Regions from separate parts of the Tabrizicola sp. T46 genome, predicted to be linked through region 3. Evidence: riboswitches for the same ligand, from Rfam matches in the RefSeq annotation. Region 3 holds a riboswitch; each other region holds the start of a gene.

Region 1 (9,651 bases), on a different contig from region 3:
GAAAGCCCTTGGTTTCCTGAGGCTGACCACGGTCAGAGAGGTCTCGAAGACCACCGCGCGCGCGTGCTATATACAAGTGTGTCGAGGCCCCCCAACAAAACCCTTTGGTAAAGTGCAAACTGCACGTATTTTGCACATATGAAACCTCAAGTATCCGTCTTGTATGATGATTTCGAGGTACCTCCCATTGCCGTTGGAGAGGTCGATGAGACGTCAGACGACGATCTGTGGTTCCTGCCCGGTCCGATCGAAGAGGAAACCGACGATCTGCCGCCTGGACCACGGGCGGAGCCCCGCGAGATGTCGGTTCTCGACGACTGGCGGAAGGCCGAGGCGGGGCATGCCGCGCGCCTCGCCCGCGTCGCGGGTCGGCTTGGAGCGCTGGATGAACGGCTCAAGCGCGGACCAGAGGGGTGGCGGCACAGACTGGCCCTGATCGAGGCAGCCGACCTTAGTTGGTTCGCCGGGGATCGAGTCGCGCCGGATAGGTTGGCACTGTGGATCTCCATGCGCCTTTCGGGAGCCCAAGACGACACAACAGCGCTGGCGCGGGTGGGGTGGGCGGTGCGGCGCCTGACGGGCGGGCCGGGGCCAGACGTCGACCTGTCTGCCTTCCTGGATCGCCATGACCCCGAGAACATGGATGATGTGGCAGAACCATTCTCCGATCGAGCCGAGGGGTGGCTGGAACTTATGGCGCAAGCTGACGATCTGCACCCGATCACCCGCGCCTGCATGGGCTTCCACCTTTGGAACCTAGCAGGACTCGGGCAGCACAGTGACCGGATGGAAGCGGCGGTGACCGCCGCACGCATCTCGGCCAGCGAAGGGAGGGGCGCAGTCTTTACGCCGCTGGCGATGGGCGGGGCAGGGGGCCTGCGCGCAGGTGGCTCACAGACTGTCCGTCTGGCGCGCTGGCTCGACGGGATGGAAACAGCAAGCCTGACCGCGATGCGGCACCTCGACGATATCGAAGCATGGTCAGCGCGGGCAGAAATCGAGATGTCACCGCTCTCGGGAAAGACACCACGGGCGCTGCGCGCGGTACTGACCGAATGGCCCCTCGTCTCGGCCCCCATGGCCGAGACCATGACCGGCGCCAGTCGAGCGGCCGTGCAGCGCAACCTTGCCTGGATGGAAACGCGGGGTCTGATCCGTGAGATGACAGGCCAGGGGCGATACCGGATGTGGCGCACGACGAACTAGGGTCGCCGTATCAGGTGTCAGCCATCGGGCAATATGATTGCATCGTCAACGAAGATGGCGCGCGATGAGCGAAGTCCTGTCCTTTCGAAACCGGGCGCCGTCCTATTGAGCTCAACAACGCTCAGCCCACGTCGATGAGCACTGGTCTTCCATCCTCACGCCATTCAGGCAAACCACCTTCCAGCCGCCGCGCGTTTAGACCGTGGCGGCGCAAAGTGGCGACGGCCTGATGGGCATAGACGCAGTATGGGCCGCGGCAATAGGCGACAATCTCAGCGTCATGCGCAAGTGTTGGGAGAATTTGCTCCAACTGCGCCAAGGTGGCGTTCCGTGCACCGGGGATGTGGCCCGCAGCATATTCGTCGGAGGGCCGGACATCGAGAACAGTGACAGAGCCTCCCGCGAGCCGTGCGGCGAGGACCGCGCGACTGACCGGTTCGGGCGCGTCATAGCCGCCCGAGAGGCCCCGTAGGATGCGCTCGACTTGTGCCAGGTTACGTTCGGCCACGATGCGCAAAAGGTCCATGAGTTCCAGAGTCTTTGCGTCGGTGAGTCGGTAGATCACCGCCTTGCCATCGCGGCGGCTGGTGACGAGCGCAGCCCGGCGCAACTGTTGCAGGTGCTGCGAGCAGTTGGCGATGGTCAGGCCCGTCTTTTCCGCCAGCGCCTCCACGCCACGCTCTCCTTGCGCCAGTTGTTCCAGCAGCATCAGACGCGCCGGTGCCGACAAGGCGCGCGCGACAAGGGCGTATTCCTCCAGCAGGGCCAGCTTCGGGCTGATTGACAAGGCCTGTCTCCTGACGCTAGATCATTCAAGCGTTGCCTTGAATAATAGCGATTCCATCGCGCCCCACAAGGCCAAAGGCGAGCGATCCATGTCCGAGACCATCCTTGCCACCGAGGCGACCATCCGTCTTGCCATCTTTCTGGGTGTTCTGACGGCAATGGCGCTTTGGGAAGTGGCAGCCCCCCGGCGCAGACGGCAGATCCCGCGGGTGATCCGCTGGACCAATAATCTTGCGCTCGTGGTGGTCGATACGGTCATCCTGCGGCTGTCGTTCCCGATCCTCGCTGTCGGGCTGGCCGTCATGGCCGAGGATCGCGGCTGGGGCCTGTTCCACAATCTCGATGTGCCAGTCTGGGTCGCGATCATCGTCTCGATGCTGCTGCTCGATCTGGCGATCTACCTTCAGCATGTGATGTTCCATGCGGTGCCGGGGCTCTGGCGGCTGCACCGGATGCACCACGCCGATCTTGATTTTGACGTCACAACCGGCCTGCGGTTCCATCCTGTCGAGATCCTGATCTCGATGGGCATCAAGCTGGCGGTGGTCGCGGCGCTCGGCCCGCCCGCCGTCGCGGTGCTGCTCTTCGAGGTGGTCCTGAACGCCACCGCGCTGTTCAACCACGCCAATATCGACCTGCCACGCCCGGTGGACCGCGTGCTGCGCCTGTTCGTCGTGACGCCGGACATGCACCGCGTCCACCATTCCACCGACCCGCGCGAGACCAACTCGAACTACGGCTTCAACCTGCCGTGGTGGGACCGGCTGCTCGGCACCTACATCGCTCAGCCCGCCAAGGGACACGAGGGGATGGAGATCGGGATCGAACAGTTTCGTACACACCGTGATTTGTGGCTCGACCAGATGCTGATTCAGCCCCTTCGTGGACCAGCGAGCGGCTACGCCCTCGATCCAAATTCCGAGCTGAAGGATCCCACAGAATGATTTTACGTCTGTCTTCGTCGGGAGTGCCGCGCTGATTGCGCCAGATCGAACTTACGCCTAGAGTGGCGGCGTTTGGTGCCCGCCGCTTTCCGTGGCGGGATAATCGGGAACGCAGTGAAATCCTGCGACGTGCCCAACGCTGTAAGGTGGATGGGGCTGCATTTGCCACGGGTCGAATGACCGGGAAGGCGCAGCACCCGCGCGAAGCCAAGTCAGAAGACCGGCCAGACGAAACAGGACGCGCCGAAGGCCGGCGGCGCGCCCGTTTCGACGAAGGGGGACCGTCATGTCCGTTTCTGCCTCTCCGGTCGCGGCCGGAGCCTTCAGCGAAGGCGAGCGCGCTGCCGTCTATCGCGCTATCTTCTCGCGCCGCGACGTGCGCTCGCAGTTTACGGACACTCCCGTGGACAAAGATGTTCTGATGCGCATTTTGACGGCTGCCCATCATGCGCCTTCGGTTGGGTTCATGCAGCCGTGGAACTTCATCATTGTCCGGGATTCCGGTGTGAAAGGTCGGGTTCAGGCCGCCTTTGCCGATGCAAACGCCGAAGCCGAAGCGATGTTCGGACCTGACCGCCGTCCGCTCTATTCCAGCCTGAAGCTTGAAGGCATCCTGCAAGCGCCGGTCAGCATCTGCGTCACTTGCGATCGCGCGCGTGGCGGCCCTGTTGTGCTTGGCCGCACCCACGCGCCCGAGATGGACCTTTATTCGACCGTCTGTGCTGTTCAGAACCTCTGGCTGGCGGCTCGGTCGGAAGGGATTGGTGTGGGTTGGGTCAGCATCTTTCGGTCGGGCGCGTTAAGCGAGATCCTTGGCCTGCCCGAAAGCGTTGTTCCGGTGGCCTGGCTTTGCCTCGGCCACGTCGAAGAGCTTTACGACCAGCCCGAATTGGCGGCTAAGGGTTGGGCAAGCCGCCTGCCGCTGGAGCAGTTGATCTATTGCGACGCTTGGGGTCAGTGCGAGGGGGCACGGGATCTCCCGTCAGACGTGACGCCGCCTGCTTGGTAGTATCGCGGCAGGCCGCATGGTGCCCTGTGAAAGGATTGCCTTCCGTCATGCGCGACTGGCCTTTTCCCTTGCCGCCACGACGCTGATCACCACCCAGATCGCAAGGCGCAGCGCCATCGCACCCATCGTCCGCGCCTCGTATGCAGTCCCGCGCCAGACCTCCAAGAGAAACATCGCAAAGATCGCTCCGGTCGCGAGGGTGATGGCGATGGCAAGGCCGGGTGCCCAGCCAGTCCTATACCAAAGCCCCAGACCCGCGATGATGTAGGCAAACCCTGCTAGGAAGTTGAACCACAGAACGAACGGGACGACGGCCCCCATGTCGGCGCCACCAAAAAGGGCGCGGCCTCCAGAAACGATAGTCAGGAGACCGAAGACGATTGCGACAAAGGCGACGGCCGTCAGGGGCTTTCTGCGGGCGGGCATGGCCTTCTCCTTGGTTCAGCTGTCCACGAGACGACCATCGCGCAGGTGGATCAGGCGGTCGAAACGGTCGAAGATCTTTTCATCATGCGTCACGGCGATGATGCAGGCCTTCTGGTCGCTGGCGAGCTTTCGCAGAAGGTCCACCACAAGCTGCGCCCGACCACTGTCCAACGCAGCCGTGGGTTCATCGGCCAGGATGATCCGGGGGCGGTTCGCCAGCGCGCGGGCAATGGCGACGCGTTGCGCTTCGCCCCCGGAAAGCAGGGCTGGCTTCACCTTGGCCCGATGCCCGACTTCAAGGTAATCAAGCAGTTCGCGTGCCCGTTCGCGGCCTCTTTCGGCAGGCCAGCCCGCAAGGTCCAGCACGACCGAGACGTTCTCTTCGGCGGTCAGGAAGGGCAACAGGTTGTGCGCCTGAAAGATAAAGCCGATCTTGTCCAGGCGCAGCTGTCGCAGATCGCTGCGGAGCCATTTGCCGTCGAACACCGCATCGCCATCCAGTTCGACCCGGCCCGCGGTCGGGGCAAGAATGCAGCCGATCACGTTCAGCAGCGTCGTCTTGCCCGAACCGGACGGGCCCAGCAGCGCGATGACTTCGCCGACATGTACCCGCAGATCCACGGACCGCAAGGCATCGACACGGGTTTCGCCTTCGCCATAATGCTTGGCGACGCCCCGCACATCGACCAGAATGTCGCCCGGCGGCATGGGTCAGCCCCCGAGCGCTGTGGCAGGGTCAACCTTCAGCGCCGCGCGGACGCCAAGACCCGAGGCAACAAGGCAGACCATCAGGATGATGCCGGTCAGCACCAGCGCGTTGAACGGCTCAAGCACTACGCGTCGGGGAAAGCTGTCCTTGACCAGAAGGATCAGGGCCAGCCCGATCGCAAGGCCAGAGATGCCAAGGATCAGCGCCTGTTGCACGATCAGGCCCACAATGGTTCGATCCGGGGCGCCGATCAGCTTCAGGGTAGCGATCTGCTTCAGCTTCTCCATGGTCATGGTGTAGATGATGAGTGCGATCACCACGGCGCTGACAGACAGCAGGATCCCCAGGAACAGACCGATCTGGCGCCGCGCCCGGTCCACCACCGAGGCAAGCAGAAGCTGCTCCTGTTCACTTTGGCTGAGGGCGGAGAGGTGTTTCCATTGCCGAACCGTCGCGGTCAAAAGCTCCACATCGGCACCGGGCTGCAGCCGGGCAACAACGGCGGCCACCGTCGGTGGGCGCAGGCCGCCATCGCCCCGAGCCGCCTGCACCCGGGCAGCGGCCGGGTCCATCGCCGTCTGCAACGTCAATGCATCAGCCAAAGTCACATAGACTGCCGGATCGCCGCCTGAGTTCATCGCATCCTCGACCAATCCCACGACGGTAAAGCGGTCGCGTCCCAGCCGGATGGTCTCTCCGGGCACCAGACCGGTCTTGCGGTCTGCCAGCAGTTCAAAGTGGCTTCTGCCCAGCCCCCGCCCTTCGGTAATGCGCTGCGGTCCGCCGGGACGACCGGGTTCAAAGCCGATGACATAGAGCCGCAAGGTCCTGCCGGCATGGCTGGCCTCGATCGCTTGGTAAGCGATGGCCCCGGCCTCGGCCACTCCGGGCATGCGGGCCACGGCGTCCCGGGTCGTGGCCGGGATGCTTGACGCTTCGGCAAAGGGGCCTTGTGTGCCAGCCTCGACCACCCAGACATCAGCGGCAGGGGCCTTCACGACGGCCAGGGCATCTGCGACAAGGCCGTTGTAGATGCCGATCATCGCCAGCACGACCGTCATCAGAAGCCCAAGTCCCAAACAGGTCAGGACAAAGCGGAAGAGGCCGTGGCGGATATCCTTGATGGCAAGGTTCATGGCGCAGCTCCGATGTGAGCAAGCCGGCCTTCATCCACACCTTGCAACGGGACGGCCACGACCTGCGCAGCATCGGGCAACCCGCCCGTCACTTCCACCCGGCCCCGGTCGTCACGCGCGCCGAATGTCAGGTCGGCGCGCGAAAGCCTACCGTCCTGGACGATCCAAACCGTGCCGCGATACCCGTCGAAGCCCATAATCACCACTTCAGGCACCATCAGGGCCGTGGCGCGTGTGGCAGTCAGGATGCGCACCTCGGCTTGTTCGCCCAGAAACATTTGCGGCGGGCAATCCGAGCAGGTCAGCCAGACGCGGCGTTCCTCGTTCACCCGGTCGCTTTCCACTCCGATGCGGGTGATCGTGCCCGTGAATTCGCTGGCAGGCTGAGACCGCAGACGGATGGTGCCGGGCTGGCCAAGGGCCAGCTGACCAGCGCGTTCTTCGTCAATGTAGGCCTGAATCCAAATCGTATCGGGGTCGATCAGGGTAAAGATCGGATCGCCTGACCGAACCACGGCCCCGGTTTCGGCCAAGCGTGTGACAACCAGCGCATCAAAGGGCGCGGTCAAGCGGTGACGGTCCAGCAGCGTCTGTTCAAGTTGCAGGGCAGCGACTGCATCCTGCCCTTGAGCGCGAATGACGGCGAGTTCCGCTTCGGCAACTTTCACGTCAGCACGAGCGACGTCTTCATCTCGCTGCGCCTCCTCCGCGCGCTGGATGGATGCGGCTTCCTGTCGGGTCAACTCGGCCTGCCGGCGGTTGGCCGTCTCGCGCTGCGCCAGGATTGCCGTGGCGCGGAGGACAGCCGCTTCCGCCTTGGCCTGATTGGCAGCGTTCGCCGCCACGGCGGCCTGGGCACGCGCGAGCCGCGCCTCCTGCTCATCCTGATTCAGCTCGGCCAGCGCTTGCCCCTGTGCCACGCGGTCACCTGCATCGACCGTAAGCGACATCAGTGTTCCGCTGGACTCAAATCCTACGCGCGCCAGCACCCTCGCCTCGACGGTTCCGAGGCCGTAGATGCGAAGGGCCACATCGGTTTCGGGCTGCACGACCGCCACCGTCAACGGACGCTCGGTCAGGTACATCGCTCCTGCGCCGATGCTCAAGGCCGCCACCACCGCAATGATCCAGATGGTCCGCATCGGTCAGCCTCCTTCAACCCCAAGGAGCTGCAGCTGGACATCCAGAAGGCGCAGCCCTTCGGCCTGCAGGCCAAAGTCGCGCGCGCCCAGTGACCAGCGGATCGCCACCCCCTGCACCAAGGAAGTCAGCAAGACCGCCACATCCGCTGCTGCAACGTCATCGCGCAGGGTATGGGACTGCTGGCCCAGCTCGACTTCGCGCATAAGATGGCCATGGAAAGCGGTCAGCCGCCCGCGGAATGCCGTGCGCAAGGCCGCGTTCTCGACATTCAGTTCGCGGGAAAACAGCAGCATGGGCATCGCGGGTGTTGCTGCGATCTGGTCCAGTTGCGCCCGGATCAGGGCCCTAATCCTGTCAACCGGCAGCTCACTCTGTGCCACAGCCGCATTCCAGGCATGGGTCAGCGTTTCGGCCACCTGGTCGGCCACGGCACTCCACATTGCAGCCTTTGTTGGAAAATGCCTGAACAGGGCAGCCTGCGTCACGCCGACTTCGTTGGCGACGGCGCCTGTCGTCACCCGGTCCGGGCCGATCTGGTCGGCCAAGGCAAGGATCGTTGCCACGATTTCAGCCTTGCGGAAATCTGACGTCTTGCGCATCGATTCATCCAAGCAAGTAAGTGAGTAATCACTTACATAATCGGATGAAGGAGTCAACGTTCCAAGTCAGACGATCGGTCCCGCACCGGAAAGCGAGAACTCGACAGGATCGTTCCTGCCTCGTCGACCGTGAACCGGCAGGCGCGATTGATGTAGCGGAACGTCAGGCGCCAGCGTCCCGCGTCCGTCCCCACCCCGGCCTCGCAGATCGATGTCAGGGCACCGGTGCGCATCGACTCGCGAACGTCGGACTCGGTCAGTCCGAATGCTTCGGCGAGCAAGATTGCCGGAACGACAAAGCCTGCACCGTCACGTTCCACCTGCGTCATTGCGACACCACGAGGTTCTTTGGCAGCGGGGGCAGGGCGATATCGGCCAGTGTCGATCGGTCGAGATCCGTGAGAAAAGCTGCTTCCGCAGAACGCAGACGCGCCTTGAGCCGACAGCGCGTGTCTATCGAACAGGCACCCCCATCGGCCCCGAAACACTCGACCAAGGGCTGCCCTTCTTCCAACAACCGGATGACCTGGCCAAGCCGGATCTCGGACGCCGGTCGGGCCAGCACGGCGCCACCGCCGCCGCCGCGCCGGGTTTCGATCAGGCCTGCGCGCGCCAGATGCTGGATGATCTTGGCCAGATGATTGCGGGACAGGCCCAAGGCTTCGGCCAGTTCGGCCGTGGAGATGGCGCGCGACGGATCGGAGGCCATTCGCATCAGCATCCGTAGCCCGAAGTCGGTGAAGGAGGTCAGCCGCATGAGGTCGGTTTCCTTGAATAGGCATTTACAATACCAATTAGCAGGCCTAAGCCAAAGCGCAAGACGGAGACTCAGATGTCCAGCGCAACTGTCAGCTTGTCCATCCCGACAACCAGGCCGGAAGTGACGGCCGCCCTTATGGAAGAGACGGGTCTTAGCCTCGATGTTCTACGCGATCTGGTACACCGCTTTTACGGCTGTGTCCGTGCAGATGCCGTTCTGGGGCCGATCTTTGCGGCCCGCATCACCGATTGGTCCGTGCATCTTGAGCGGATGGTGACGTTCTGGTCTTCGGTCGCCTTGATGACCGGGCAGTATCATGGCCGGCCGGTGCCCGCGCATACTCCATTGCCGATCAATGCGGCACATTTTGACCGCTGGCTTGCGCTGTTCCGCGCGACAGCTGTTGATACCTGCACGCCCGCGGGTGCCTTGCACCTGATCGAGCGCGCCGAGCGGATCGCCCATTCCCTGCACATCGCCGTTCAGTCAGCCCAAAGCGACCCCGTCGCCCCACCCAAACTGTTCTTCTGACAGGAGACCTCACATGACCGAAGCTGCAGCGCCGTTCGAGCCGACCGCCCTGACCCGGCACATCGAGGAGCGCTACCATGCCCGCCACAGGGAGCAGCTTCCGCAACTGGTGGCAATGGCCGAGCGTGTCGAGGACGTGCACTTCGGCGACGTGGGCGTGCCTGACGGACTGTCGGCCCTGCTGCACCAGATGCTCGGCGAATTGGAGGTGCATATGAAGAAAGAGGAACTGATCCTGTTTCCCGCGATCCGCAAGGGCGGGATGCCCGGCATCGAGACTCCGATCGCGGTGATGCGCGCCGATCATGCCGGGCATGACCGCGAACTGGCCGCGATCTTCCGACTGACCGCAAACCTGACCTTGCCCGACGGGGCCTGCGGCACCTGGACCGGGCTTTACCG
Region 2 (9,651 bases), 180 kb from region 3:
GAGCTTCGTGAGGTCGGCGAAGGATGTGGCAGCACCGGGATGGGTGAGGATGACCTGCGGGTCCTTCTGGAACGAAGCGGCGACGGTGACGATCGGCACGCCTTCCTGCACGGCGGTGATCGCGTCCAGCGTAGAGCCGCCCATGATGAAATCGACCTGCCCCGACAGCATCATCGCGCGGTTGTTCACCTGCGGGCCGCCCGGGATGATCGTCACGTCAAGGCCGCAGGCGGCATAGGTGCCATCGGCCACCGCCTGGTAGAAGCCGCCGTGTTCGGCCTGCGCGACCCAGTTGGTCCCGAAGGTGACGGCGGTGTTCTGGGCTGCGGCAGGAAGGGCGAGGCTTGCGGCAAGGGCCGTCGCACACATTATGCGGGCTGTCAGGGTCATGGGGATCCTCTCTGTCGGTTGTCTGTTCGGCGTTTTTATGCCCGGACTTTAGGCTGACGATGCGGCAAGGCGAGTCTTCTGCCTCAGAATGGCGGCGGCAGGCGGCGATTTCAGAAGGCCAGAAGCCAAAGCGCAAGGCAAATGCTGTTTTTCTGTGCAGCGGGGCGTGGAGGGCCCGGGGGCGGGTTGCCGATTCACCCGCGCTGCCGCAGGTTCGGGCAAAACGAGGGGAAATGATGATGCGCAGCCTTTCGCCCGAAACGATCCGCCCACCCTTTGCCGCCTATTCCCACGGGGTCGAGGTGCCGTCCGGATTGCGCTGGGTGCTGACCTCCGGCCAGCTGGGAATCGGCGCTGATGACCGGGTGCCACCGGACGCCCGCGCCCAAGCGGACCTTTGCTTTGCCAATTGTGCGGCGATCCTGGCCGAGGCCGGGATGAGCCCCGCGGATGTGGTGCGGATCAATGCCTTCGTAACCGACCGCGCCCATATGCCCGCCTATATGGCGGCCCGTGATTCCTGGCTGGAGAGTGTGGCGCGCAAGCCCGCCTCGACTTTGGTGATCGTTTCCGGATTCACCCGGGCCGAGTTCCTGGTCGAGGTCGAGGTGACGGCAGCCAAGGCCTGAGGTTCAGGCCAGGACGTCCTGGTCAAGGCAGCGCACCAAGGGGTAGGTCACGCCCAGGGCACCGACAAAGGCAGCTTCAGTTTCCGCGAGGAGCCGCGCAGGAACGGCCTGCCACAGGCTACGGTCGGTCCAGCGGATGACGAGATGCAGATGGTCGGGGTCATGGGCTTCGCGCCAGACTTCCTTGCCAAGAAAGCCGGGCTGACCGGCAAGCGTTGCGGTCCAGATAGCCGCATCCGCGGCAAGAAAGCGGGTCTGTTCGGCGAGGGGAACCTGGAAGGAAAGCTGTTCGATGACCATGTCTGTACCTGATGCTCGGTTGGGACGGAGCGTAGTCTGTTCGGCGAGGGATTGCGTTCAAAGCTGGTTGATCGGCACCTTCAGCATCGGCTTGCCATCCCGGTCTTTCGGCACCTCGCCGGCGCGCATGTTCACCTGAAGCGACGGGATGATCAACCGGGGCATGTCCAGCGTCGCGTCCCGGGCGGTGCGGAAGGCGATGAACTCATCCCGGCTGCGACCGCCACCGACATGGATGTTATGCGCCTTCTCCTCCGCCACCGTGGTCTCCCAGGCGATGTCGCGGCCGTTGGGTCCGTAATCGTGACACATGAAAAGACGCATCGCGTCAGGCAGGGCAAGCACCTTCTGGATGCTGTCGTAAAGGACGCCCGCGTCGCCGCCTGGAAAGTCGGCCCGGGCCGAGCCGCCGTCGGGCATGAAAAGCGTGTCGCCGACAAAGGCCGCGTCGCCGATGACATGGGTCATGCAGGCGGGGGTATGGCCCGGGGTGTGGATGGCAAAGGCCTCCATCGACCCGATCCGGTAGGTGTCGCCGTCCTGGAACAGCCGGTCGAACTGGCTGCCGTCACGCTGGAACTCGGTGCCTTCGTTGAAGATCTTCCCGAAGGTCTCCTGCACCGTGAGGATCTGCGACCCGATGCCGATCTTTCCGCCAAGCCTGTCCTGGATATAGGGCGCCGCAGACAGGTGGTCGGCGTGGACATGGGTTTCGATGATCCATTCCAGCGTCAGGCCCCGCGCCTCGATGCTGCGGATCATGGCATCGGCATGGGCATGGGTGATGCGGCCGGCGGCGTAGTCGATGTCCATGACCGAGTCGATGATCGCGCAGGACGGCGAGGCTGGATCCTTCACGATGTAGGAGATCGTGTTGGTGGCCTTGTCGAAGAAGGCTTCGACTTCTGGCCTGACGTCCATGTGGATGGGAGGAAGGGTCATCAGGTTGCTCCTTTCCGGGCAGATGCGCTGCGCTGCGATTGCGCAGACTTCAGTGCGTTTGCGACTAGTATTCCAGCAACCAGCGCCGCGACAAAGGCGAAGACATCCGCAGCACCGGTGCCAAGGGCGGGCAAGGCCCCGCCCGGGCAGAAGCCCGAGATGCCCCAGCCGATGCCAAAGACCGCCGATCCGCCGATCAGGCGGGCGTCGAGTGTCGTTGCGGTGGGCAGGTGGAACCCGGCGTCAAGGACGGGTGCCGGACGCCGGAAGACCAAGCGGTAACCAAGGAAGGTGGTTGCAAGCGCGCCCCCCATCACGAAGGCGAGCGAGGGGTCCCATGATCCGGCGATGTCGAAGAAGTTCAGCACCTTGGCCGGATTGGCCATGCCGGACAGCGAAATCCCGAGACCGAAGATCAGGCCGATGGCCCAGGCGGACAGAAGGCGCATGGGTCAGGCTCCGATCAGGTGGCGGGTGACGTAGACGGTGGCGAAGGTCGTCGCCATGAAAGTCACCGTGGCAACGATGGAGCGCGGCGAAAGGCGCGCGATGCCGCAGACACCATGGCCCGAAGTGCAGCCGCCACCATAGCTGACTCCGACCCCGACGATCAGGCCGGAAAGCAGCAGCACCGGCATCGACACGGTGACCTGCGCCTCGGGCCAGATGCCAGAGAGAAGCCACAGCGCCAGGGGTCCGCAGACCATCCCGCCCACCAGGGCCGCGCGCCAGGCAAAGTCCTGCCGGTTGGCGGGCATCACAAGCCCGGCTAGGATTCCAGTCGCCCCCATGATCCGACCATGCAGCAGCATCAGCAGCGTTGCGGCAATCCCGATCAGGATACCGCCGCCCAGCGAGGCCCAGGGCGTGAAGACCGTTTCGCTCATTCCTTTGTCCCTTTACTGATCAGTCGGCCAACTGCGGATCCAGGCCTGCCGGATGTCCACCAGCCGGGCAGGCAAGCAACCGTCCGTGGGCATCGAGGTTCCCAGTCGACCGGTTTCAGGCCTCAGCGGCGCCGTGCCATCATCCAGACGAAGAATACTCCGCCTGTAAGGCTCGTGACAACGCCGATCGGCATGTCCTCGGGTGCCATGACGACACGGGCAGCGGCATCGGCCACGACCAGAAAGACCGCGCCCGCAAAGGCCGAGGCGGGCAGCACACGCGCGTTGTCGCCCCCAAGAACAAGCCGCACGAGGTGTGGCATCATCAGCCCGACAAAGCCGATCAGACCGGAGAACGCCACCATCGCCCCGGTGATGAGTGCAGCGACGACGAAGACGGTGAGGCGAAAGCGGGCAACCTCGATCCCGAGGCTTGCCGCCGTCTCGTCGCCAAGGCTCATCGCATTCAGCCGCCCGGCCTGTGCCCAGAGCCAGAGGCCGCAAGGCACAAGCGCCACTGTCGGCCAGATGAGATGATCCCATTGTGCAAGGCCAAGCCCGCCCAGCATCCAGAAGACCACCGTATGGGTCGCGCGTGGATCGCCAAGGAAGATCAGGATATTGGCACCGGCCATGATGACAAAGCTGACCGACACACCGGCAAGGACCAGCCGGTCGGCGCTGGTCGCACCGGCCAGCCTCGCAACGCCCAGGACCAGAATGGTGGCGGCCAGCGCCCCACCGAAAGCCATGATCGGCACGGTCAGAAGGCCAAGGAAAAGTCCGGTGTGCAGAAGTGCGGCGATGGCACCGAAGGCCGCGCCAGAAGAAATGCCCAGGAGATGCGGGTCTGCCAGCGGATTGCGCGTGACCGCCTGCAGCGCAGCCCCCACAAGCCCGAGGCCCGCCCCTACCAGAGCCGCCAGGATCACGCGGGGAAAGCGGATTTCCCAGACGATGTTCTGATGCGCCGCGCTCCAGTCCGGGGTCACGAGACCGGGCGCAACCCGGTCCAGCGCAATGCCCCAGACCGTTACCGGCGGAATCGATACCGAGCCCACGGACACGGCCAGAACAATGGCAACAAGCAGCGCCGCCCCCGCCCCGAGCGCTGCACCCGAGCGGAGACCGATCCTGCGGCCGACCGATGCTGCGGCGATCCTGGTCATCCCCGGCTCACAAGTCCGGCAGCGGCGAGCCCCGACATCAACGCGCCATGCACCGTTCCAGGGTGATCCGGAGATGCCGCCTCGCCCGCAAAGATCAGCCGGCCGTCCCAATCCGCCCCCTGCAGCGCTGCGCGCGTTCCGGCATGGGTGCCCACGGCATTGAACGAGTAGGAGCCGAACGCAAAGGGATCCTGTGACCAACGGGTAACCTGTGCCGCAAGCGGGGCAGGAAAGCCGGTTCCGAACATTGCCCTCAGCGCCTCATGCGCGGCATCCGCGGTGGCGGCGTCGCTCAGCGCCTCGATCTCGTGCGATTGCGCGGCGGCATTGAAGCCGAGCAGGACCGGCGCGCCCATCGAAGGCGCCAGGCTGACCCATTCGGCCCAATGCCCGTCCCTTGGCCCCAGCCACCCGATCCAGTCGACATCATCGGGCCAGGCGATGCGGTCGAAGCGCAGCCAGCACTTGTTGAGAAGACCCATCCGAAGGCCGTCAATCGCGCGCTGTCGGTCGTGCGCCAGCGGCTCGGCAAATCGGATGTTCCCTGATTGCAGCACCCCGATCGGCAGGGTGACCACGGCTTGATCCGCCGTCAGGATCTCTCCCCCGGCGAGCGTGACGGATACGCGCCCGCCCTCCGGAGCCAAGGCGGTGACAGCCTTGCCCAGCCTTATGCCCAGACCCTGCGCCAGCATTCCGGGGATCTGGTCGTAGCCCTCTGGAAAAAGGACATCGCCACCGCCGAATTCCGTGCCGTCGTCGAAGTGCCAGGCCGAGGCCTCGTGCCAGTCGCTGCCATATTCATGCTCGACCGTGCTGTTGATGAAATGGCGGATCAGCCGCCGCTCCTCAGCATCGGCACTTCGCCATCCCTGCGAGGCTTGAACCGCGTCGGCCAGAGACAGGTCTTCATCGCGTTCATCCACCGCCGCGCGGGCGGTATCCACCACGGCTTCGGCCCGCGCCATTGCCGGTTCGAGATCAAGGGGGCGACCGGTCACATCCAGCGTGATCGCGCTGTCATAGGAGGTGGACAGGCGACGGACCCCAGCCTCGTCGGCCAGCGCAGAGAGGGGATTGCCGCGTATGCCATGGATCCAACTGGCCCCAAGGTCCACCGGCAGGTCGGGCCAGAGGCGCGAAGTCCAGATGCGCCCGCCGATCCGGTTCCGCGCCTCGATCACCGTCACCCGATGGCCAGCGGTCTGCAGCATGCGCGCAGCAGTCAGCCCCGCAATACCCGCCCCGATCACGATCACGGATCGCCCAGTTGCGGCCTGCAAGGGCACAGGCGCCTGCAGTGCGGCAAGGCAGGCGAGCATTTCACGGCGGGAGATCATCGGCACACCTGGCCCGGACTGGATTTGCTTACTGACCCCAGAACCCGGCGACAAGCTTCTCCACCGCCTTGATGTTGCGGGGTCCGGGCGTCGCCTCGACATATTCCAGCACGACAAAGCGGTCGTTCTTCACGGCATCGACCCCTGCGAAAGCGGGATTTTCCTTCATGAAGGCAATCTTCTGTTCTGCCGTCACGTCGCCATAGTTGACGATCACCACGACCTCGGGGTTGCGTTCGACCACCGGCTCCCAGCTGGTCTCGGCCCAGCTTTTTTCCAGGTCCGCCAGGATGTTGACGCCACCCGCCGCCTCGATCAGGGCTGTAGGCATGGCATAGGCACCGGCGGTGAAGGGGGCCTCTTCACCGCTGTCATAGACAAAGACGCGCAGGGGGTTCGAGCGGTCCACGCCGGCCGTGACCTCCGCAAGACGCTCTCTCCAGCCTGCCACCAGATCCTCTGCCTTCGCCTCGACGCCGAAGATACGGCCAAGGTTCAGAATGTCATTGTACATGTCGTCCATGCTCGACCGGGCCTTGGGGCCGATGTGGACGCAGCTTTCGGTCAGCTCGTAGGTCTTGATCCCCAAGGGTTCCAGCGTCTCGGGCGTGACTTCGCCGCCGACCTTCATGCCGTAGTTCCAGCCGGTGAAGAAAAAGTCGGGCTCGGCCGCGGCCAGCACCTCTTTCGTAGGATACTTGGCCGACAGTTCTGGCAGCTCGGCCACACCTGCCCGCATCTCCTCGTCCAGCGTCTTCCAGCCGGAGATGCCGGTATAGCCGACCATCCGGTCGCGCAGGCCGAGGACCAGCATCATCTCGGTCAGGTTGACGTCATGCGAGATCGCGCGAGTGGGGGCAGCGTCGAAGGTCACCTCCCGGTCGCAGCTTTTCACAGTGACAGGATAGGCCAGGGCGGCGGAGGCGGACAGGAACAGGACGGCAAGCGACAGTCGGATCATGTGAAGAGTCTCAGGCGTTGTCAGAGGTGGAAGGAAAAGCGCGGTGCATCGCCGGACCGGTCGATGCGGGCCTGCACGTTGAATGCCCGGGCGAGGGTCACCTCGGTCAGGACGTCCTCGGGCGGGCCGTCGGCTAGGATGCGTCCCTCCCGCAGGATCAGGACACGGTCCGCGAATTCGGCGGCCAGGGTCAGGTCATGCAGCGTGGCGATCACCGTCAGGCCAAGGCCCTTCAGAAGTGACAGGAGCTCCAGCTGGTGGCGGATGTCGAGGTGGTTGGTCGGTTCGTCCAGCACGATGATCCGTGGCTCTTGCGCAAGGGCGCGGGCGACCATCACACGCTGGCGTTCACCCCCCGAAAGGGTGGCGAAGGGGCGGTCGGCCATACCGTCCAGGTCCATCCGCCGGATCGCAGACTGGATGATCGCCGCATCCGCGCTGCCGGGGGCGGCATGGCCGGGGCCCCAGGTCTTCCGGTGCGGCAGGCGGCCCAGCGCCACGATCTGGCGGGCGGTCAGGGCAAAGTCGGCGGGCTGTTCCTGCAGGACGGCGGCAAGATGGCGCGCGGCCTCGGACGCGCCCATGTCCCAGATGTCCCGGCCCATCAGCCGCACCGAACCGCTGCGCGGTGCCTGATGACGGTAGAGCAGCCTGAGAAGCGAGGACTTCCCCGCCCCGTTCGCACCGCAGATCGCCATGACCTGGCCCTGCGGCACGGCAAAGCTGATATCCGACAGGATATCCGGGCGGCCCTTCGGCCCCCAGCATACGCCGGAAACCTCGACAGCGGTCGGGCCCGCAAGCGGCGCAGACCGCGCCACGGGATCAGTTGTTGCAGCCGCGGGTGGCTGCCATGGCATATCCATCGCATGCTCCTTCCGGGACACCCCGCCCGGGTCGGTCTGTTGCTGCGATGGCAGGTCTCCTGACTCGCGGGTCTCTGCTCTCCCCACCTTCCCGGCCGGTTCCGGCCAGTGGCATCGGGGGTCGCTCGCCGCCTACAGTTGCGGGGGCAGTCACGGAATGGGCGGCTGATGCCTACACCCGACCCGTGTTCCCTTTTCACCCGGCCGCGCTTGGTTTGGCCGGGAACCATCGCGTCGGGTATGGCCGAGGTGCCGCGTCAGGTCAAGTCCGACCGCGATGCGCCCTGGTCTCAGGCCGAGGGTGCCACGCCGCAGTCCCGGAAGGCTTCGACCGCAGGCCGCGCTCCGGAAAGGTCAAGGGGGACCCTGGTCTCCCCGGCAAGCGCCGTGGCGGTGCTGTTCAGCGCCAGGCCGTCAAGCACGTTGCCAAAGCCCGTATCGCTAACTGTCAGCGTCCGCCCGTCCGGTGAAAGGCGGTGGCGGGCGGTGCCGATGGTCATTGCGGCGGGGCCGTTGAAGCTGAGACCGAAAGTGTCTGTCACCGGCCAGGGATCGGGGCGGGTGAGGGTGATGGCGTAAGGCTCTGGCAGGGACGGATCGTAGGTCACGCGGACCTGCAGGGTCGGCGTGTCGTTCAGGATGGTGCAGACCGGCGTGTCGGTGAACTCCCAGGCTTGGGCGGGCGAGGCGAGCAGGAGGGCAAAGAGGACGCGCATGGAGGGGAGATGGACCGGCAGCCGGGATCGTCAAGCAAGCCCCCGGATCAGCGCCCGCGCCGCCGCCAGGTCGTCGGCCTCTCGGCCCGAGATGACGAAGGCGAAGACCTGACGGTCTCTGGCGGTCCGGCACATCCGGCGGGCGGGGGACGTGTTCGGGTCCGCGTTAACCTTGCTGCAACCAAGCTGGCCGAGACTGCGGGAAGCAGGAGGAGGTGCTGATGGACCCAGTGGACGAATTCGCGCGGCTGAAGGCCGAGATCAAGCGCTTGCAGGACCGGGCCGAGGTGCTGCGCGAAGGTTTCCTGCGCCCTGGTGCGCGGCTGCGGTCGAACCGTTTCGAGGTGACGGTGAAGCGGCAAAAGCGGCGGATCTTCCAGAAGGACCGCTTGCCCGAGGCGGTGCTGGCAGACCCGCGCTATTGGGAAGAGCGGGAAAGCGAGGTTGTCACCTGCCACGAGATCACGACCTTCCGCGCAGGCGATCCGGACATCGTCTTGGTGGAGTGACGCAAGGTAGGGTGGGCGCTTCGCCCACCTTTCGAAAGGGAAACCCTTGGAAGGCCTGCCACATGCCGAACTACCGCCGGATGCGCGTCCCGGGTGCCACCTATTTCTTTACGGTCAATCTTGCCGTGAAGGGGGCGACTGCCCTGACCGACCACATCCAACACTTGCGCGAAGCCTATCGGATGACAGCTGCCGAACACCCGATCGACTGCAAGGCCATGGTGATCCTGCCTGACCATATCCATGCCGTCTGGACCCTGCCACCGGGGGATGCCAACTTTTCCCTACGCTGGCAGAAGATCAAGGCGCGGTTCACCTTTGCGACCGGATTGCGGGGCCCGCAATCGCGCAGCATGTCTGCCAAGCGCGAGGCGGGTCTGTGGCGGCGCCGGTTCTGGGAGCACATGATCCGCGACCCTGATGAGGAGGCGCGCGCCATCGCCCATTGCCTCAGCGATCCGGTCCGGCATGGCTATGTGAAAAAGGCGGTGGACTGGCCGTTTTCGACGATCCACCGTGATCTGCGGACGAAGGTGGGCGCTTCGCCCACCCTACGGGCCGTCGCGTAGGGTGGGCGGCGCGCCCACCGCCTCTACCTACCCCGCCGCGACCGCTTGCCGCCCCGCTGACCGGCCCGCCCTGCCGTCGACCGTCCGGCCATCTTGGTGGCCTCTGTCACCGCTTCCTCGATCACCTCCTGCCGCGCAAACGGGTCATCGGCCACGGCAAGCTCCACCGCCTCCAGCCGCTTGACCTCATCCCGCAGGCGGGCGGCTTCCTCGAACTCCAGGTTCTCGGCGGCCTTGCGCATCTGGGCGCGGAGAGCATCCAGATGGGCGGCGAGGTTCGACCCGACCATTGGCTTGTCGACCTTGGTCGTCACGCGGGACATGTCGGTGTCGCCCTGCCAGAGGCCGGCCAGCACATCCTCGACGTTCTTCT
Region 3 (9,651 bases):
GCCGCCCGCGCGGCAATCGCCATGCCGGGGGTGAAGGCGATATGGGGCGCAAGCTCCACCATCCCGGCGGCATGGATCATCCGGACCGCGACGACCTCCTCTTCCGGCGTGAAGCGGGCGAGGTCGGCCTCGGCCCGGATCATGGCGAAGCTCTGGACATAGATCGCAGCGCCGTCGGTTTCATAAAGATGGGGCATGAAGGGCCTTCAGATGGTCTTGGATCGCCTGCAGGCCAAGGTGCCGCAGGTGGGGCGTGGCCGAAGCCGTGCCGTTGAGGATCAGGTCATGGCCCTGGCCGGTGGCGGTCAGGACGGTCGGGGCGGGGCCGGGGTGGGCGCAGCCCTTGGCGCAGCCGGAGATGTGGAGGCTCTGGCCGGGCCGAAACGCCGGGGCCAGCGCGCGGGCAAGGGTGCGGGTGTCGCCCAGCGCCTGCGGGCAGGCGGGCGCGCCGGTGCAGGCGGTGATCCGCAGGATCGGGTCTGCCGGGTCGGTTATGATGCCGGGGATCGGCGGCAGGCGCGTGGCACCGACAAGGAAGAACATGCGCCAGGGCGTCGGGCGGATCTCGTGGCCAAGGGCCGCCAGCGCCACAAGCGTCTCCGCTTGCATCTGGCCGAAGGCAAGGGCGACCAGCGCGCCGTCCGGCAGAAGACCGGGACCGGGGCTCGGCAGCGGCGCGGCAGGCAGAAGGGTGCAGCCCGGTGGGACGGCTCCGCGCGCAATCAGAGCCGCCATGCGACCCCTGCCCTCGGTGATGCCACCCTGACCCACGAACCACTCCGCCATCGCGAGCGCGTCTTCTGCAAGCTCGCTTACCGGCTGGCCGAACGGATTACCGTCAGGCCGCAGGATCAGGCGGCCCTGCCCGTCCCGCTCCACCCGGATATCGGCGGACGCGCCGGTCAGCACCGGACGCGGGCCGGTGTCGAGCGCGAAACCAAACTTGCCGGGAAGCCTCGGCATCCGGGCTAGTGCGGCGGTCAGGGTGGCGGCGAGGGAGTCGGTATCGTCGTCGCGGAAGGGCGTGACGATCAGGTTGCGGAGCGACTCGGTCTCGATGTCGGGGTCGATCAGCCCTTCGGCCCGCAGGTCCGCGATCAGCGCTGGATGCGAGGCTTCGGTCACCCCCCGCAGTTGCAGGTTCGCGCGGGCGGAAAGGTCGATGACGCCGTTGCCATGCGCCGATGCCGCCTTTGCGATGGCACCGGCCTGCGCCGGGGTCAGCCGGCCCAGCGGCGGGCGGACCCTGACGACCAGCCCATCCCCCGACAGCATCGGGCGCAGGGCACCGGGGCACCAGCCCTTTACCTCCCAGCCCGTCACGCCGCACCGTCCAGCCGCGCGGCGATGGAGTTGCGGCGCGTGATCCAGAGCCCGGCCTCACGCAGGCGGCGGAAGAGGTCCTCCATCGCGGCAAGGGCGGCCGGGTTCTCGCGCTGCAGGAAATCGCGCACATCGTCGCGGCCAAGGGTGGCCTCGTGGTAAAGATCGAAAAGATGCGGAGGCACGACCTGTGCGAGGTGCGCAAAGGCCGCCATGTGGTCAAGCGTCGCCGCAATCTCGGCCCCGCCCCGGAAGCCATGCGCCATCATGCCGGTTGCCCAGTCGGGGTTCGCGGCCCGGGCGCGGACGACGCGGGCGATTTCCTCGGTCAGGGTCCGGGCGTGGGGCGTGTCGGGGCGCGTGGCGTCAAGGTGATAAAGGATCGGCCTCGCCCCGCCCAGCCGCGCTACGGCAGCGGCAAAGCCCGCCTCATGCGCGGCATAGTCGGCGGCGACCAACACATCCGTTTCCGGCAGGTCCTGCGCGTGGACAAAGGCGTCCGCGGCAAGGACCCGGGCCTCCAACCCTGCCCGGTTCTCGGTCGACTGCCCGTCCGGCCCGATCGCCCAGCTTGAGGCGTTGAGCCAGGCCTCGCCCGCCGCCGCGCGCGCTTCATCCGTGAAAGTGTCCGCCGCCGTGCCCATGCCAAGGCCATAAAGCCCCGGCTTCGGCCCGAAGACCCGCGCGCTGCGGGCAACGTAGGGATTGTCCTCCGGCTCCTCCTCGCGCTGCGCCAAGGCCTCAGCCCCGGCCTCGAAAAGCTGCGCCAGTGTCGGGAAGACATCGCGGAAAAGTCCCGAGACACGCAAAGTGACGTCGATCCGTGGCCGCCCGAGCAGGGCCAGGGGCAGCACCTCGAACCCCGACACGCGGGCCGAGCCGTCATCCCACTTCGGCGCGAGGCCCGCGAGGTGCAGGGCCATCGCGAATTCCTCGCCCGCCGTGCGCATCGTGGCGCTGCCCCAGAGGTCGACGACCAACCCGCGCGGGTAGTCGCCGTGGTCCTGCAGGTGGCGGCGGATCAGCTCTTCGGCCAGCTTCACGCCCTGGGCATGGGCGTTGCGCGACGGCACGGCGCGGGGATCGACGGAAAAGAGGTTCCGCCCGGTCGGCAGCACGTCGCTCCGCCCACGGTTGGGCGAACCGGCGGGACCGGGGGCGACCTTTCGGCCATCGAGGGCCGCCAGCAACCCCTCGCGCTCACCCTCCCCTTGCCCGAAAACGTGCAGGCCCTGGCCGAACTGGCTTTCCTTCAGGTCGCAGACAAAACGGTCGATCCGGGTGATCGCCTCGGCCGGGGTCGCGCTGGCGGGAAGGCCAAGATCGGCGGCGACACCCGACGCGGCCGCCTCGTCCCGGATCGCGGCGATCAGGCGGGTGCGGCGGGCCGGGTCCAGCCCTTCGGCGGTGGAGTATTCGTCCAAGAGCCGTTCCAGCCGCAGAAGCTCGGCCGGAACGGCACTCGCCACCATCGGCGGCGGCAGATGGCCCAGCGTCACCGCCCCGATCCGGCGCTTCGCTTGCGCAGCCTCGCCCGGGTCATTGACGATGAAGGGATAGATGACCGGCGTGGGTCCGATCAGCACCTCGGGCCAGCAGGTGTCGGAAAGGGCGACCGATTTCCCCGGCAGCCACTCCAGCGTGCCATGCGCGCCCATATGGATCAGGGCGTGCAGCCCCTGCGCGCGAAGCCAGAGGTAGAAGGCGACATAGCCGTGCCGCGGGGTGCGCGAGAGGTCGTGGTAATCGCCGTCCCGCGTTACGACCTCGCCGCGTTCGGGCTGCAACGCGACAATCGCATTTCCCCTCTGGATGGCGGGGAAGCAGAAAGCACCGTTCCTGACCAGGGGATCGCCGGCCGGATCGCCCCAGGCCTCCTGCAGGTCCTGCAGCAGCGCTTCGGGCAGCGTTTCCAGCGCCGCCAGATACTCCGCCATCGGCCAACTCAGCGTCTCTCCCAACGCCCTGGCCACCGGCCCGCCTGCGCCGATGGCGTAACCTTCGGCGGCAAGGGTCTGCAACAGGCCCTCGGTCGAGGCCAGCGCGTCAAGGCCGACGGCATGCGCCATCTGATGCGCCCGGCCGGGGTAGGTGGACAGGATAACCGCCAGCTTTCGGTCTGCGGCGGGGGTGACCGCAAGCCTGTGCCAGCGCCTGACACGCTCCACCACCGCGGCAACGCGGCCCGCATCCGCCCGGTGCGCAAAGCGCGAGAACTGCAATTCGGGGTGGCGCTTGCCAGGGCTCTTGTGGCTGACAAGCCCGGCGAAAAGGCGGCCGTCGACCTCGGGCAGCACGACATGCATGGCAAGATCGGCAGGCGACAGGCCCCGTTCCGATGCTGCCCAGTCGCGGCGGCGGTTGGTCGACAGCGCCACCTGGAAGACAGGGCAGTCCGCCGCGTCGAAGGGCGTCCGCCCGTCGTCTCCCCGCGCCGAGAAGGCGGTGGCATTGATGATCGCGACCGGCGGGCAGGCGGTCAGATGCGAGGACAGCCAGTCCGCAGCGCCCTGGGCCTTCAGGCTGGCCGCAAAGGCGCCATAGGCCGCAAAGCCCTCGGCCCGCAGCGCATTGATCAGCGCATCCACCGGCGCAGTATCGCCCGAGGTCAGGTAGCTGCGGTAGAAGGTGACAAGGACACCGCCTGCGGCAGCCGGTGCCGGAACCACTCCCCGCTCGGGGTCATAGAACCCCATCGGCGGCACGGTCTTGTCGCCCATCACAGGCGCGGCATAGATGCCCGCGGCCAGGGCCAGTTGAGCCAGGGCGGCATGGGCCGCAACTGCTCCGCCCTCGTCACACAACGCCTGCAACCGTCGCAGCGTCGAGACGGGAAGCGTCGACAGCGCATCAAGCCGCGGGTCGGGCCGGCCATCGGCCGGCAGGATCGCCAGCGCCGTGCCTTTCCGACGGCCAAGGTCCTGCAGCGTGGCAAGGCCGTAGGGCCAGTAGGCCTCACCCCCGATCAGGCGGACGAGGATCGCCTTCGCGCCGGAGAGCGTGCGTTCGGCATAGGTGTCGACGGAGATCGGGTGTTTGAGCGCGATGATATTGGCGAGACGCACGGTAGGGTGGGCAGTATTGCCCACCCTACGCATGCGCTCATAGCCCGCCGTGAACGCCCCAAGGTCGCTGTCGGAAAAGCTGAGGACCACAAGGTCGGCCGGATCCTGCCCCAGGTCGAACGGGGTTTCCGTTTCCTCCAGCCCATGGCTTTCGCGGAAGACGACGTGCATCAGACTCTCCGCAGGGCGGTTGCCCCCGCACCCCGTCCCTCTCCCCCGAGGAAGTAGGGGGGCGCTTCCCGCCCAAAGGTGAGGAGAGGGTAAGTCACGGCTGTCAGGCCCCCACTACCCTGCGGATCGCGGCTTCGTCGATGTCGTCATGCTCGGCGATGACGACAAGCTGCGAAAGGCGCGGCGCGGCACCCCAGGGGCGGTCGTACTGCATCCGCACGCGGGCGCCGACGGCCTGCACCAGCAGCCGCATCGGCTTGCCGGCAACGGCGACATGGCCCTTGACCCGCAGGATGTTCAGCTCATGCGCCAGGCGCTGAATCGCCGCGGCCAGGGCCTCGGGGTCAGTCACCTCCGGCAGGTCGATCACGACCGAATCGAAATCGTCATGCTCGTGGTCATCCGCCCCGTCGTGGTGCGAGGGGCGCGCGGCCAGGTCATCCTCCGCCGCCGCGGCAAGGCCCAGGACGACACGCGGGTCGATGACACCTTCGGTCATCGGCAGCATCGGCACCGGGCGGTTCAGCTCGGCCGCGATTACCTCGCGCGCTGTCGCAAGGCCCGCATCCCCGGCGAGGTCGGCCTTCGAAAGCAGGATCAGGTCGGCGCAGAGGATCTGGTCCTCGAAGACCTCCGAAAGTGGCGTTTCGTGGTCCAGGCTGGGGTCGGCAGCGCGCTGCGCCTCGACCGCGTCCACGTCGGGGGCAAACCGGCCCGCCGCCACCGCCTCGGCATCGGCAAGCGCGATCACGCCATCCACCGTGATCCGGCTGCGGATCGCGGGCCAGTCGAAGGCCTTGAGAAGGGGCTTCGGCAGCGCAAGGCCCGAGGTCTCGATCAGGATGTGATCGGGGCGCTGCGGCATGGCCATCAGCTGCTCGATCGTCGGGATGAAATCATCGGCGACGGTGCAGCAGATGCAGCCGTTGGCCAGCTCCACGATGTTTTCCGCCGGGCAGTTCTCATCCGCGCAGGATTTCAGGATGTCGCCGTCGACGCCCACGGTGCCGAACTCGTTGACGAGGATCGCCAGGCGCTTGCCCTGCGGGTTCTGCATCAGGTGGCGGATGAGCGTGGTCTTCCCCGCGCCGAGGAAGCCGGTGATCACGGTGACGGGGATTTTCCCCAGGTCGTTCATCTGTTCGGTCATTCGGCGGCCTCTGGCAGGGGATGTGGGGGAACGCGGGCAATGGATTGCTTGCGGAAGACGGTCGGGCGGTCGCGCCAGGGGACGATACCATCCCCGGTCGCGGCGTATTTCGCCGCACCTTCGAGAATCGCTGGAACGTCGTCCAGCGTCAGGCGGCCATAGACATAGGACCAGGCCCCCGGCTTTGTCAGCGACACCGCGCAGCCAGTGTTGCAGGCAGAAAGGCACTCGACCCCGATGATGCGAACGCCTTCGGGCGGCGCGTCCGCCGTCAGCGCGGCATGCAGCCGGGCCCCGCAGGGCGGTGCGCCCTCGGCCGGGGCCTCGCCGGCCTTGCAGGTGGTGCAGACGTAAAGGGTCGCGCCCATGGTTGCCTATCCGAAGGCGGAAAGGGTGGGCCAGCGAGGGGCCGCCCGACGTGTGGGGCCGCCGATCACCGGTCGCGGAACACCCCGTCCGCCGGTTACCGTTCTGCGCTGGCAGGTCTCCCGGCTTGCGGATACGGGGAGAGGATCTCCCCACGGCCCCCGCCTTCCCGGCATGACGCCAGTGGCCTTGGGACCTCTCCGGTCACGGTCGCGGGGGCGGCTGCTTCGGGTCGCCCATTTCGTCGGGCGGGCCTGTCGCATTCCCTCTTCGCCTGTCATAAACAGGAACCAGCACCCGTCCACCTGAGGCAGATGGGGGGGCCTTGTCAAGGACACGACCGACCATGACCGACGCCGATACGACACCCGCAACGGATGACCTCGCCCGCCACGCCGCGAAGATGGCCAAGAAGAAGGCAGCGCGCGACCGGATCATGGCCGGAAAGTCGGGCGAGAAGGGGCTGATCATCGTCCATACCGGCGCGGGCAAGGGCAAGTCCTCCTCCGGCTTCGGCATGATCCTGCGCTGCATCGCGCACGGGATGCCCTCTGCGGTCGTGCAGTTCATCAAGGGCGCCTGGGACACGGGCGAGCGGCGGCTTCTGACCACCCATTTTCCCGATCTCTGCCAGTTCCACGCAATGGGCGAAGGTTTCACCTGGGAAACCCAGGACAAGGCCCGCGACATCGCCGCCGCCCGGGCGGGCTGGGAAAAGGCGAAGGAACTCATCCGCGACCCTTCCATCCGCCTGGTGCTTCTGGACGAGATCAACATCGCGCTCCGCTACGATTACCTCGACCTCGCCGAAGTGCTGGCGTTTCTCCGCGCCGAAAAGCCTCCCCTGACCCATGTGGTCTTGACGGGACGGAACGCGAAGGACGAACTGATCGAGGCGGCGGATCTCGTGACCGAGATGACGCTGGTCAAGCACCCGTTCCGGTCGGGCATCAAGGCCCAGGCAGGGGTGGAGTTCTAAGGGCGCGAAGGGGGGCTCAACGATGCAACGCGTGGTGATCAAGGCTGCCCTTGGCGTCGCGTTGGCCGTTCTCTCCGCCTGCACACCCTTCTTCTATGGCGGCGTGGTGGTCTTCGGTCCTGCCGAGGACGCAGCGCCGGTAGAAGCCAGCGCAGGTCAGTCGTCCCCGTAAGGTATCGCCCCGAGAATAAACACCCGTCGCACGTCCTGCGCGGCACCCGGAAAAGGATCTGACCATGATGAAGTCATCGCTTCGCCTCACCCTCCTTGCCGCCGCGCTTGTGCTGTCGGCCTGCGCGCCGGTTCTGGTCGGCGGGGCGGTCGCTGTCGTGGCCGACGAGGCAATCGAGCAGGAACAGGGCGGCGACGGGCTCTTCTAGGGCCTTCCCGAAAAGGGGGGCCGCCCTCGGGGGCATCGAGCCCCGCTCGGCCGGCGCTGCCGCTGCACCACTGGCCAGCGGGGGGCGCCACGGACCAAGCGCGATCGGGGGTTTTCCACCCCCGGACCCCCGGAGGATATTTGTGCAGAAAGGAAAACGGCTTGCGGGTCAAGGGAACCCTGCCGCCGGGAATCCCGACGACAGGGCGTCTTCCCATCTGGCGGTCATCGGCGTCCCCGCATGTACCGCCTCAGCAGGTTCGATGATTCGTCTGAATAAGCCGTTAAGGTTTATGGCTTCCTTTCTGCTCAAGTATCCTCGGGGGTTAGGCGCTTCAGCGCCGAGGGGGCTGAAGGCCCCCTGCGAGGTCGGTCAAAGGCCGAGCGGTCCCGCGCCTAGCCCTTCGCCAGCGCGAAGACCCTGTCGCAATCCACATGCGCCGCCAGATGGTCGGCCAGCGCGTCCAGCGTTTCCTCGACAACCGCCCCGTAGCTCGCATGTCCCGGCACGGCGCCCAGGCCCGCAAGGAAGGCCCGGCGGAAGGCGTCCTCGGTGAACATCCCGTGCAGGTAGCTGCCCATCACGCGCCCGTCCGCCCGAACCGCGCCTTCCGGCTGGCCGCTGACGGTGAAGAGGGGCCGGGCGCGGTCCGGCCCTTCCGTTCTGCCGAGGTGGATTTCATAGCCCCTGACGACCGTGCCGGAGGCGGGGTGGCGCGCCACGGTCTCAGTCACGTGCTTGTCCGGCGTCATCACCGTGGTGACGTCCAGCAGCCCAAGGCCCGGAGCCGACCCCGGCTTCCCCTCGATCCCGTCGGGATCTGCGATTTCGCGCCCGAGCATCTGGTAACCGCCGCAAAGGCCCAGCACCCGCGCGCCCCGGCGCAAGGCCGCCGCAAGGTCGATGTCCCAGCCTTCCGCGCGGAAATGGGCAAGGTCGGCGATGGTGGCCTTGGAGCCGGGCAGGATGATGAGGTCGGCCTCGACCGGCAGGGGCTGGCCGGGCCTGACGATCTTCAGCGTGACGCCCGGTTCCTGCGCCAGGGGGTCGAGGTCGTCGAAGTTGGCGATCCGGTTCAGGTGCGGGACTGCGATCAGGAAGCCGCCCGATCCCCGCGTGCCGCCCAGATCCGCCGCGTCCTCGGCCGGCAGGCGGTGGGCATGGGGAAACCACGGGATGACCCCCAGCCCCGGCCAGCCGGTTCGGGCCTCGATCAGGCGATAGCCGTCGTCGAAAAGGCGCGGGTCGCCGCGGAACTTGTTGATGAGGAACCCCCGGATCATCGCCGCATCCGCCGGGGCAAGCACCGCCTGCGTTCCCACCAGCTGCGCGATCACCCCACCCCGGTCGATGTCGCCGGCCAGGATGACCGGCACATCCGCGGCCCGGGCAAAGCCCATGTTGGCGATGTCGCCCGCCCGCAGGTTCACCTCGGCCGGGCTGCCCGCGCCTTCGACGATGACGAGGTCAGCCTCCGCCGCCAGACGGTGAAAGCTCTCCAGCACCGGGGCCATCAGCTGCGGCTTCAGCGCGGCATAGTCCCGGGCCTTCACCGTCGTCAGCCGGCGGCCCTGCACGATCACCTGCGCCCCGGTCTCTGATTCGGGCTTGAGGAGCACGGGGTTCATGTCGACATGCGGGGCTACCCTCGCCGCGCGGGCCTGCAGCGCCTGCGCCCGGCCGATCTCGCCTCCCGTCGCCACGGCGGCATTGTTCGACATGTTCTGTGGCTTGAACGGCCGCACCTGCAGGCCCTGACGCGCGAAATGGCGGCAGAGCCCCGCGACCAGCAGCGACTTGCCGACATTCGACCCCGCACCCTGGATCATGATCCGGGCGGTCATGCGGTCACCTCGCGAAGGAACGGACGACTGGCCATGCCCCGGTCCTAGCCTGCCGTCACTGGACTGTCACGCCGGAAGGGCTTGACCCCCGCGCCCAAGCCCCGGACAGTCATCGCCCGGAGGTGCCACCCATGTCCCCGCCCGACCCCTGGTTCGAAATCCACGATCCCGCCTTCGTAGCCTTTGTCCTGCACAACGCCCCACCGAAGCGCCTCGCCTCGGGCTTCGACTGGGCCGAAGGGCCGGTCTGGTTCGGCGACCATGGCTGCCTTCTTTTCTCCGACATCCCGAACGACCGGATCCTCTGCTGGTCCGAGGCGGGGCTGACCACCTTCCGCCAGCCCGCCAACTTCGCCAACGGCCACAGCCGGGA

The links. A riboswitch is a leader RNA that binds a small molecule or an ion and turns the genes downstream of it on or off. The one in region 3 is predicted to bind cobalamin.
Region 1: another riboswitch for cobalamin. It lies ahead of bluB (5,6-dimethylbenzimidazole synthase); the one in region 3 lies ahead of AC2D9V_RS08300 (DUF1636 family protein).
Region 2: another riboswitch for cobalamin. It lies ahead of AC2D9V_RS09220 (ABC transporter ATP-binding protein); the one in region 3 lies ahead of AC2D9V_RS08300 (DUF1636 family protein).

The regions. Positions count from the first base shown of each region.
Region 1 covers NZ_JBXVVV010000005.1:107,546-117,196, forward strand. The annotation lists gene AC2D9V_RS16880 (hypothetical protein) at 139-1,206, shown strand; gene AC2D9V_RS16885 (rhodanese-like domain-containing protein) at 1,328-1,771, opposite strand; tRNA gene AC2D9V_RS16890 (tRNA-OTHER) at 1,749-1,815, shown strand; partial or broken gene AC2D9V_RS16895 (ArsR/SmtB family transcription factor) at 1,793-1,993, opposite strand; gene AC2D9V_RS16900 (sterol desaturase family protein) at 2,082-2,936, shown strand; cobalamin riboswitch at 2,993-3,179, shown strand; gene bluB (5,6-dimethylbenzimidazole synthase) at 3,223-3,945, shown strand; gene AC2D9V_RS16910 (hypothetical protein) at 3,991-4,371, opposite strand; gene AC2D9V_RS16915 (ABC transporter ATP-binding protein) at 4,387-5,079, opposite strand; gene AC2D9V_RS16920 (ABC transporter permease) at 5,083-6,216, opposite strand; gene AC2D9V_RS16925 (efflux RND transporter periplasmic adaptor subunit) at 6,213-7,358, opposite strand; gene AC2D9V_RS16930 (TetR/AcrR family transcriptional regulator) at 7,362-8,015, opposite strand; gene AC2D9V_RS16935 (DUF6522 family protein) at 8,012-8,287, opposite strand; gene AC2D9V_RS16940 (Rrf2 family transcriptional regulator) at 8,284-8,715, opposite strand; gene AC2D9V_RS16945 (group III truncated hemoglobin) at 8,791-9,249, shown strand; gene AC2D9V_RS16950 (hemerythrin domain-containing protein) at 9,263-9,651, shown strand, end outside.
Region 2 covers NZ_JBXVVV010000002.1:339,554-349,204, reverse strand. The annotation lists gene AC2D9V_RS09265 (ABC transporter substrate-binding protein) at 1-390, opposite strand, end outside; gene AC2D9V_RS09260 (RidA family protein) at 630-1,019, shown strand; gene AC2D9V_RS09255 (TIGR03792 family protein) at 1,023-1,319, opposite strand; gene AC2D9V_RS09250 (MBL fold metallo-hydrolase) at 1,377-2,261, opposite strand; gene AC2D9V_RS09245 (DUF6691 family protein) at 2,261-2,710, opposite strand; gene AC2D9V_RS09240 (YeeE/YedE family protein) at 2,714-3,148, opposite strand; gene AC2D9V_RS09235 (FecCD family ABC transporter permease) at 3,271-4,317, opposite strand; gene AC2D9V_RS09230 (flavin monoamine oxidase family protein) at 4,314-5,657, opposite strand; gene AC2D9V_RS09225 (ABC transporter substrate-binding protein) at 5,686-6,618, opposite strand; gene AC2D9V_RS09220 (ABC transporter ATP-binding protein) at 6,639-7,484, opposite strand; cobalamin riboswitch at 7,517-7,730, opposite strand; gene AC2D9V_RS09215 (excinuclease ABC subunit B) at 7,775-8,200, opposite strand; gene AC2D9V_RS09210 (hypothetical protein) at 8,422-8,709, shown strand; gene AC2D9V_RS09205 (REP-associated tyrosine transposase) at 8,772-9,278, shown strand; gene uvrB (excinuclease ABC subunit UvrB) at 9,302-9,651, opposite strand, start outside.
Region 3 covers NZ_JBXVVV010000002.1:163,008-172,658, reverse strand. The annotation lists gene AC2D9V_RS08320 (precorrin-8X methylmutase) at 1-197, opposite strand, end outside; gene cobG (precorrin-3B synthase) at 181-1,323, opposite strand; gene cobN (cobaltochelatase subunit CobN) at 1,320-4,559, opposite strand; gene cobW (cobalamin biosynthesis protein CobW) at 4,663-5,697, opposite strand; gene AC2D9V_RS08300 (DUF1636 family protein) at 5,706-6,077, opposite strand; cobalamin riboswitch at 6,171-6,385, opposite strand; gene cobO (cob(I)yrinic acid a,c-diamide adenosyltransferase) at 6,422-7,054, shown strand; gene AC2D9V_RS08290 (hypothetical protein) at 7,077-7,226, shown strand; gene AC2D9V_RS08285 (hypothetical protein) at 7,291-7,434, shown strand; gene AC2D9V_RS08280 (cobyric acid synthase) at 7,830-9,278, opposite strand; gene AC2D9V_RS08275 (SMP-30/gluconolactonase/LRE family protein) at 9,410-9,651, shown strand, end outside.